DNA from 2 places in the Kitasatospora sp. NPDC004289 genome. Region 2 is predicted to be linked to the other one. Evidence: riboswitches for the same ligand, from Rfam matches in the RefSeq annotation. Region 2 holds a riboswitch; the other holds the start of a gene.

Region 1 (4,574 bases), on a different contig from region 2:
ACGCCACCCCCGGCACCGTCACCAACGCCGCTGCCAAGGCCAGCAGCACCCACCACACCCTGCGCACGCCCCACCCTCCTCCGGCGGCCGGCGCCGCCCCGGCCCATCGTCCCCGGACCCGCGCCGCCCGGACACCTCGGAACTCCGAGGGTCCGGTTAGGGTTCGCGGAGACGATCAAGGAGAGGGGCGGGCCCGGGATGAGTGGCTGGACGAGGGCGTTGGACGCGGCCGGGATCACCGACCCCGGGCTGCGGGAGGACTACACCCGGCAGCGGCGGCAGGTGACGCGGTACCGGCGCGAGGCCGCGCTGGCCGCCCAACTGCTGCTCCCCGCAGGTCTGGTGCCGCACGTGATCGCTGCCACCGCCTACATGCACCGCACCGACACCCTGCTCGACAGCGGCCCTCCGGAGGGACGGCGGGCGGCGTACGCGCGGTGGGAGCACGAGGTCGAGCGTGCCCTCGCCACCGGGGCCACCGACCAGCCCGAGCTGCGCCCGTTCCTGCACACCGTCGAGGCCCACCCCGCGCTGCGCACGCTGGTGCCGGAGCACCTGGCCGGTGCCCTCGCCGACCTCGACTTCCCCGGCTTCGCCACCGAGGCGGACTACCAGGCCTACCTGGACGCCTACGCGCTGCCCGCCTTCCTGGTCGTCGCCACCCTGCTCGGCCCGGACGGTGACCAGGGCGACTACCGCGCCGCCTGCCGCACCTACCTCGACGCCGCCCAGCGGATCGACTTCGTCGCCGACCTCGCCGAGGACCTGGCCGACGGCCGGCTGACGCTCCCCCAGGAGGTCCTGGAGCGGCACGGCGTCACCCGCCCCGACCTCGAACGGGCCGCCGACCTCCCGGCCGTCCGGGCCCTGATCACCGCTCAGCTCGACCACGCCGACCGCACCCTCGCCGAGGGCCGCGCCGTGATCGACCTCGCCCCGCCCTCACACCGTCCGATGGTCCGCTGCATGGTCGGCCTGGACGCGCTCACCTCCCGCGCCGCCCGGGCCGACCTCCCCGCCCTCCTCCGGCGCCCGGCCGGCCCGCCCAAGGGCGCCGCGCTCCGCCTGCTGGCACGCGAGTACCTCCGGGCCCGGCGCGTCCGCCGGGCGAACCCCTGACGACCCCTCGGGTCACCCGGCTGCCCGACTCAGGGCTCAGAACCGGCCGGGCCCAGCGCTCTCGTGACCGCCGGGCTCAGGACCGCCCGGGCTCAGGACGGCCCGGGCTCAGGACTGCCGGACGGCCTCGGTGAGGCGTTCGGCGGCGTCCACCACGGCCTGGGCCAGCCGGGCGCCGGGGTGGCGGCTGAGCCGCTCGATCGGGCCGGACACCGTGACGGCCGCCACCACGCGGTTGGACGGGCCGCGCACCGGCGCCGAGACGGACGCGACCCCGAGCTCGCGCTCCCCGACGGCCTGCGCCCAGCCCCGCCGCCGCACCCCGCTCAGCGCGGTCGCGGTGAAGCTGGCGCCCTGCAGGCCCCGGTGCAGCCGCTCCGGCTCCTCCCAGGCCAGCAGGATCTGGGCCGCGGCCCCGACCCGCATCGGAAGGGTGACCCCGACCGGGACGGTGTCCCGGAGGCCGGAGAGCCGCTCCGCCGCGGCCACGCAGATCCGCATCTCGCCCTGCCGCCGGTAGAGCTGGGCGCTCTCCCCGGTGACGTCGCGCAGGTGCGCGAGCACCGGCCCGGCCGCCGCCAGCAGGCGGTCCTCACCGGCCGCCGCCGACAGTTCGCCGATCCGGGCGCCGAGCGTGAACCGGCCCTCGATGTCGCGGGCGACCAGCCGGTGCTGCTCCAGCGCGACCGCCAGCCGGTGGGCGGTCGGCCGCGCCAGGCCGGTGGCGGCGACCAGCCCGGCCAGGGTGGTCGGGCCGGCCTCCAGGGTGCCGAGGATCGAGGTGACCTTGTCGAGGACGCCGACGCCGCTGATGGTTTCCATGGGTGTACTCCGTCTCAGAACCGCGGACGGCGGGTGGGTCCGCCCGCGGCGGCTCCGTGCGGGGAGCCGGGGGTGGTCAGCGAGGGAAGGCCGCAGAAGTGGGCCGAATGCCTGCGCCGGACACGAAACGGGTACGCGAAAGCGCCGGGGCGGGTAGCGCCCGGGCGAAGGACAGCACAGAGAGCACCGTGTCTCCTCATCTTTCCCGCGCCACAGTGGCGACAGGCCGGAGTTGGCACTGCTCCCGCACGGCACGGCGCGTACTTCGGACGCCGGGTCGAACGGGGAGTTGCCGGGGCTTCGTAGGGCCGGTCCCTCCACCCCTCTGGATGATTCGCGAGGAACCATATCAAGTCGTGGCGGCGCCGTGACCAACCTCCCCCCACCTCGTCCGGAACCGCCCCGCCCCGGGCCGAAACCGGCCCGTCGGATGATCCACATTGGTAGCGTCGCCGCGTGACAGACCAACGAGCAGGGCAACCACAGCACACCGACCGGGGACTGACGCGCCGTCAGACGCTCGCCGCGGCCCTCGGCACGGCCGGCGCGGCCTGGCTGCTGCGCGGCACCGTCGGGCCCGACAGCGCGCAGGCCGTCGGCGCCGCCCCCGCCGGTCTCCCCGGAGGGCTGGTCCCGTACCAGCAGGTGTTCGAGAACTGGGCCGGGGAGGTCCGCACCGACCCGCTCTGGGTCTGCGAGCCGACCACCCCGGAGCAGGTCGCCGAACTCGCGGACTGGGCCCGCGCCGCCGGCTGGCGGCTGCGCCCGCAGGGCCACCGGCACGGCTGGGCCCCGCTCACCGTCGCGCCCGGCACCCCGTCCACCGCCCGCGTCCTGCTGGTCGACACCACCCGCCACCTCACCGCCGTCACCCTCACCGGGGCGACGGTGTCCGGCGCACCGACCGTGCGGGTGCAGACCGGCGCCGCGATGGAGGACCTGCTGGCCCGCCTCGCCGAGCAGGGCCTCGGCGTCACAGCCTGCCCCGCCCCCGGCGACCTCACCGTCGGCGGCGTGCTCGCGATCGGCGGCCACGGCACCGCCGTCCCGGCGGCCGGTGAGACCGCCCCGGCCGGCCACGGCTACGGCTCGCTCTCCAACCAGGTGGTCTCGCTCACCGCCGTGGTCTGGGACGGGACCGCCGGCCGCTACGCGCTCCGCACCTACGACCGCACCGAGGCCGAGGCCGGCGCCCTGCTGGTCCAGCTCGGCCGGGCCTTCCTCACCGAGGCGGTGCTCCGGGTCGGGCCCGACCGTCCGCTGCGCTGCGTCAGCCGGGTCGACGTCCCGGCCACCGAGCTCTTCGCCGCCCCGGGCACCGCGGGTGCCCGCACCCTCGCCTCCTTCGTCGACCGGGACGGCCGGGCCGAGGCGATCTGGTACGCCTTCACCACCCACCCCTGGCTCAAGACCTGGCGGCTCACCCCCGGGCGGCCGTTCGCCGCCCGCACCGTCACCGAGCCCTACAACTACCCCTTCTCCGACAACATCCCGAAGCCGGTCGCCGACCTGGCCGGCCAACTGGTCTCCGGCGCGCCGGAACTGGCCCCGGTCTTCGGGCAGCTCCAGTTCCTCATCACCAAGATCGGCCTCACCGGGGACCTCACCGACGTCCTGCTCTCCAGCGGCCTGCTGCGCTCCCTGCTCACCGGCGAGCTCCTCACCCACCTGCTCGCCGACGGCCTGCGCTCCGACCTCTGGGGCCCCTCCCGGGCCCTCCTGCAGTACGTCCGCCCCACCACCCTGCGGGTCACCGCCAACGGCTACGCGGTCCACCTGCGGCGGGCCGACCTCCAGTGGGCGGTCAACGCCTTCACCACCACCTACGAGCGCCTGCTGACGGAGTACCAGCAGCGCGGCGAGTACCCCGTCAACGGCGCCGTCGAGATCCGCGTCACCGGCCTGGACGACCCCGCCGCCACCGGCATCCCCGGCGCGCGGCCCGCCCTGCTCTCCGCCCTGCGCCCCGACCCCGCCCACCCCGACCGGGACACCGCCCTCTGGCTCGACATCCTCACCCTCCCCGGCACCCCCGGCCTGCACCGCTTCTGCCGCGACCTCGAACAGGCCCTGCTCGCCCTCTTCGACGGCACCCGCGCGGCCCTCCGGGTCGAATGGTCCAAGGGCTGGGCCTACACCGACACCGCCGCCTGGTCCGACCCCACCCTCCTCACCACCACCATCCCCGCCTCCTTCCCCGACTGGACCGAGGCCGTCACCACCCTCGACCGCCTCGACCCCCACCACGTCTTCGGCAACCCCTTCCTGGACACCCTCCTGCGCTGATCGTCAGGCTTCCAGTCACCAAGCCGCATCAGGAACCGCCACGCGGTGGCTCTGGCGCACAACAGACCCAGCTGCCAGGGCCACTTCACGCCCCATGCCAGTCGGCCTCGGCGGGGGGAGAGAAATGGTCGAGCCCTACCCGCCAGGTTCGGTGAGAGCGGCCTACATCTCTTCCGACGCTTGGAGTGACAGCGCGCAGCGGGTTCAGGGCTACCAGGAAACCTCCGAACTGCCGTGATCCATCACTATCGCTTCAAGGCGTTCCTCCACCGCTGCGGCTTCCGGCACCCCGAGCCGCTCGAACACCGAGTGCGCCTCGCGAAGACTCTGCAGCCCGGCTGCCTGCT
Region 2 (4,574 bases):
CTACCTCACCGTCAAGGTGGCGGCGGGGCAGACGGTCTCGGTCGCGGTCTGACGACCCGTCCGGGCCGGTGGGGATCAGCCCCCCACCGGCCCGGACGGCCCGCTCACTCGCCGCGCAGCGCGTGCAGCTGGTCCAGGAACCACTGCTGCGGCGGCAGCGCGGTGGCCGCGGCGGCCAACCGCTTGGTGCGGTCGGCCCGTTCGGCCTCCGGCATGGTGAGGGCGCGGTGCAGCGCCTCGGCGGTGGCGATCACGTCGTAGGGGTTCACCACCACCGAGTCCTCGCCCAGCTCGGCGTGGGCGCCGGCCTCCCGGGAGAGCACCAGGGCGCAGCCCGCGTCGGAGACCACTGGAACCTCCTTGGCGACCAGGTTCATCCCGTCCCGGATCGGGTTGACCAGGGCCACGTCGGCCAGCCGGTAGGCGGCCAGCGAGCGCGGGAAGTCGTCGTTCACGTGCAGGATCAGCGGCTGCCAACCCGCCGTCCCGAACTCGTCGTTGATCTCCTGGGCGGTCCGCTGCACGGCGGCGGTGTACTCGCGGTACTCCGGCAGGTCGTGCCGGGAGGGGTAGGCGAAGGCGACGTGCACCACCCGGTCCTGCCACTCGGGGCGGGTGCGCAGCAGGTGCCGGTAGGCCAGCAGACCGCGGACGATGTTCTTGCTGAGCTCGGTGCGGTCCACCCGGACGATGGTCCGACGGTCGCCGACGGCCTCCCTGAGGGTGGCCAACCTGGCGTCCACGTCCGGCTGGTGGGCCCGCTCGCGGAGGAAGTCGGCGTCCGCGCCCAGCCCGTGCACCCCCAGTGCGGTGGTCCGCCCGGCGTGGGTGACGGTGAGTGCCGCGCGGTCCACGACGGCGCCCAGCACCGCCTCGCAGCAGTCCGCGAAGGCCAGCGCCCAGCGCCGGGTGAGGAAGCCGGCCCGGTCGGCGCCGAGGATGCCGGTGAGCACGTCGGCCGCCACGTCGTCCGGCAGCAGCCGGTAGTACTCGGGCGGGGCCCACGGGGTGTGCGAGAAGTGACCGATCCTCAGGTCCGGCCGCAGCTCGCGGAGCAGGGCGGGGGCGAGCGAGAGGTGGTAGTCCTGCACCAGGACCGCGGCGTCCGGTGCGGCCTCGGCGGCCAGGGCCTCGGCGAAGGCGGTGTTGTAGGCCCGGTAGGAGTCCCACTCGCGGCGGAAGCGGTCGTCGAAGACCGGTGCCACCGGGGTCTCGTACAGCAGGTGGTGGACGAACCAGAGGGTGGAGTTGGCCACCCCGTTGTACGCCCGGGCGAAGGTGCCGGGGTCGATGTCGAGCATCCGGACGGCCTGACCGCCGACCTGGTGCCCGGCCAGGTCGAGCCGGCCGTCGGGGGCCTGCCGGGCGGCGGTGCGGTCCGCCTCGGAGAGGGCGGCGCACACCCAGACGGCGGACGGGTCGTCGATCGCGGAGAGCCCGGAGACCAGCCCGCCGCCGCCTCTGCGCAGCGTCAGCGAACCGTCGTCCTCGGCGGTGAAGGACACCGGCCCCCGGTTGGAGGCCACCAGGATGGGGGCGGCCCCGGTCTGATTCGAACGTTCGGTCGCGAGATCGGCCATGTCACCAACCTTGCCTCGCACCCCCGGGGGCAAACCAGTCGGCACACGGGGCGCATGCGGGGGGCTCACCGTCGGTGGTACTCCGGCACGGTCACCATCGGCGGCCGCTCCAGTGCGCCGACCGGATGGGTGTGGGCGGTGAACTCCCGGCTGGCCGGATCCCGGGTGAACTGGGTGAGCAGCGGACGGACCAGGTCCTGCGTGCTCTTCAGCCGGTCGGTCCGGTCCAGCCGCTCCAGCGCGGTGCGGTAGATCGTCGCCGCCATCCGCCCGAGTGCCTGGCCGTCCTGGTGCCGGTGGTGCCGCACCCCGACGTCCACCTGGGCCAGCGCGTCCAGCCCGGCCAGCTCCAGCGCGTCCACCAGCAGGCCGAGCTCCACCCCGTAGCCGGTGGGGAAGGGCAGCCGCTCCAGCAGGGACCGGCGGGCCGCGTACTCGCCGCCCAAGGGCTGGACGAATCCGGCCAGTTGGGGCCAGTGGAGGTTCAGCAGGGGGCGCGCCACCAGCTCGGTGACCCGCCCGCCGCCGGCCGGGACGACGGCCCCGTCGGTCTCCAGGGGCCGGTCGTACATCGCCTTCACCAGGTGGATCGACGGGTCGGTCAGCAGCGGCCCGACGATCCCGGAGACGAAGGCCGGGTCGAACTCGCGCAGGTCCGCGTCCACGAAGCAGACGATCTCCCCGGAGGTGGCCAGCAGCGAGCGCCAGAGCACCTCGCCCTTGCCCGCCACCGCCGGCAGCCGGGGCAGCACCTCGTCCCGGTGCACCACCCGGGCGCCGGCCTCCGCCGCGATCCGGGCCGTGCCGTCGGCCGAGCCGGAGTCCACCACCACCAGCTCGTCCACCAGCGGCAGACGCTCCATCAGCTCGCGGCGGATCACCCGGACGATCCCGCCGACGGTCGACTCCTCGTCCAGGGCCGGCAGCACCACGCTGATCGTCCCGGCCGGCCCCGCCGCCTGCTTGGCCGCCAGCAGTGCCTCCAACGGCCGGTCGCCGGCGCTCCAGGAGCGCTGGCACAGCCAGTCGGACACCTCCGGCAGCAACTCCTCGGCAGGGTCGGACGGCTGAGGCTGGTCGGGCACTGTCTCGTCTCCTCGCGCTTCGCATCTCGTACCTCGGACGGCCGGTTCCCGCTCCGGCGCCTTCGGATACAGTCTTCGTACTGCGGTCAGACCTTCGCACGTCGGGGTCGGCCGGAGAGCAGGACCACAACTTCACAGAGCTCATCCAGAGGGACTGAGGGAACGGCCCGTTGACGTCCCGGCAACCTTCTCGCGCGATCAGGCCCATCTGCGGCCACGGCGGGACAGGTGCCAATTCCGGCCTGTGGCGCGACCGCGTCACGGGGAAGATGAGGAGAGAGGCCTCCGCCACCATGGCTACCGCTGTTTCCGCCGCACCCACCGTCGACCTCGGGCCCGCCGACCAGCTGTCCTGTCGCGAGTGCGGCACCAAGTTCCCGCTCGGCCCCAGCTTCGCCTGCCTCGAGTGCTTCGGCCCGCTGGAGATCGCCTACGACTTCGGCTCCGCGGACGCCGAGGCGCTGCGCAAGCGGATCGAGGCCGGCCCGGCCTCCATCTGGCGCTACGCCCCGCTGCTGCCCGTCCCGGCCGACGTGGCCTCCAAGCCCAACCTCAACCCGGGCTGGACCCCGCTGGTGAAGGCCGACAACCTCGGCCGCGAGCTCGGCTTCACCGCCCAGCTGCACGTCAAGGACGACTCGGGCAACCCGACCCACTCCTTCAAGGACCGCGTGGTGGCCTGCGCCATCGAGGCGGCGCGCGCGTTCAACTTCACCACCCTGTCCTGCTCCTCCACCGGCAACCTGGCCGGTGCGGTGGGCGCGGCGGCGGCCCGGGCCGGCTTCAAGTCCTGCGTGTTCATCCCGCACGACCTGGAGCAGGGCAAGGTCGTGATGGCCGGTGTCTACGGCGGCGAGCTGGTCGGCATCGAGGGCAACTACGACGACGTGAACCGCTTCTGCTCCGAGCTGATCGGCGACCCGGCCGGCGAGGGCTGGGGCTTCGTCAACGTCAACCTCCGCCCGTACTACGGCGAGGGCTCCAAGACCCTGGCGTACGAGATCTGCGAGCAGCTCGGCTGGCGCCTGCCGGAGCAGATCGTCATCCCGATCGCCTCGGGCTCCCAGCTCACCAAGATCGACAAGGGTCTGCAGGAGCTGATCAAGCTCGGCCTGGTCGAGGACCGGCCCTACAAGATCTTCGGCGCCCAGGCCGAGGGCTGCTCCCCGGTCTCCGCCGCCTTCAAGGCCGGCCGCGACGTGATCAAGCCGGTCAAGCCCGACACCATCGCCAAGTCGCTGGCGATCGGCAACCCGGCCGACGGCCCGTACGTGCTGGACATCGCCCGCCGCACCGGCGGCGCGGTGGAGGACGTCACCGACGCCGAGGTGGTCGAGGCCATCAAGCTGCTGGCCCGCACCGAGGGCATCTTCGCCGAGACCGCGGGCGGCGTGACCATCGGCGTGCTGAAGAAGCTGGTGGAGACCGGGCAGCTCGACCCGGCCAAGGAGACCGTGGCGATCAACACCGGCGACGGCCTGAAGACCCTGGACGCCGTCTCCGACGCCGGTCTGACCGCCACCATCCGCCCGACCCTGGAGTCCTTCCGGGCCGCCGGCCTCGCCTCCGCCTGATCCCCTTCAGTTCCGTTCTAGGAGTTCCCCCATGAGCGCCACCGTCCGCATCCCGACCATCCTGCGCACCTACACCGGCGGCGCCGCCGAGGTGGCCGCCGAGGGCGCCACCCTGGCCGCCGTGATCGCCGACCTGGACGCCAACCACCCCGGCATCGCCGCCCGGGTGCTGGACGACGCCGGCAAGCTGCGCCGCTTCGTGAACGTCTACGTGAACGACGACGACGTGCGCTTCGCCGAGGGCCTGGAGACCGAGATCAAGGACGGCACCAGCATCTCGATCATTCCGGCCGTGGCCGGGGGCTGCTGAACCGGCTGCTCCGCAGTACGGCGCA

What was found. Region 2 has a riboswitch for S-adenosylmethionine ahead of thrC (threonine synthase). Riboswitches for the same ligand answer to the same signal wherever they lie in the genome.
Region 1: linked by a shared signal. The riboswitch ahead of ACWEPF_RS19050 (IclR family transcriptional regulator) and the one ahead of thrC (threonine synthase) in region 2 are both predicted to bind S-adenosylmethionine.

Annotation. Positions count from the first base shown of each region.
Region 1 covers NZ_JBSGEL010000026.1:2,771-7,344, forward strand. Annotated here, with positions in the region: gene ACWEPF_RS19040 (peptidoglycan DD-metalloendopeptidase family protein) at 1-67, opposite strand, end outside; gene ACWEPF_RS19045 (phytoene/squalene synthase family protein) at 199-1,119, shown strand; gene ACWEPF_RS19050 (IclR family transcriptional regulator) at 1,228-1,941, opposite strand; SAM riboswitch class I at 2,135-2,277, opposite strand; gene ACWEPF_RS19055 (cholesterol oxidase substrate-binding domain-containing protein) at 2,398-4,227, shown strand; gene ACWEPF_RS19060 (AfsR/SARP family transcriptional regulator) at 4,438-4,574, opposite strand, start outside.
Region 2 covers NZ_JBSGEL010000032.1:84,930-89,503, forward strand. Annotated here, with positions in the region: gene ACWEPF_RS22330 (hypothetical protein) at 1-52, shown strand, start outside; gene ACWEPF_RS22335 (alpha,alpha-trehalose-phosphate synthase (UDP-forming)) at 105-1,580, opposite strand; gene ACWEPF_RS22340 (glucosyl-3-phosphoglycerate synthase) at 1,646-2,626, opposite strand; SAM riboswitch class I at 2,804-2,941, shown strand; gene thrC (threonine synthase) at 2,959-4,239, shown strand; gene ACWEPF_RS22350 (ubiquitin-like small modifier protein 1) at 4,271-4,549, shown strand.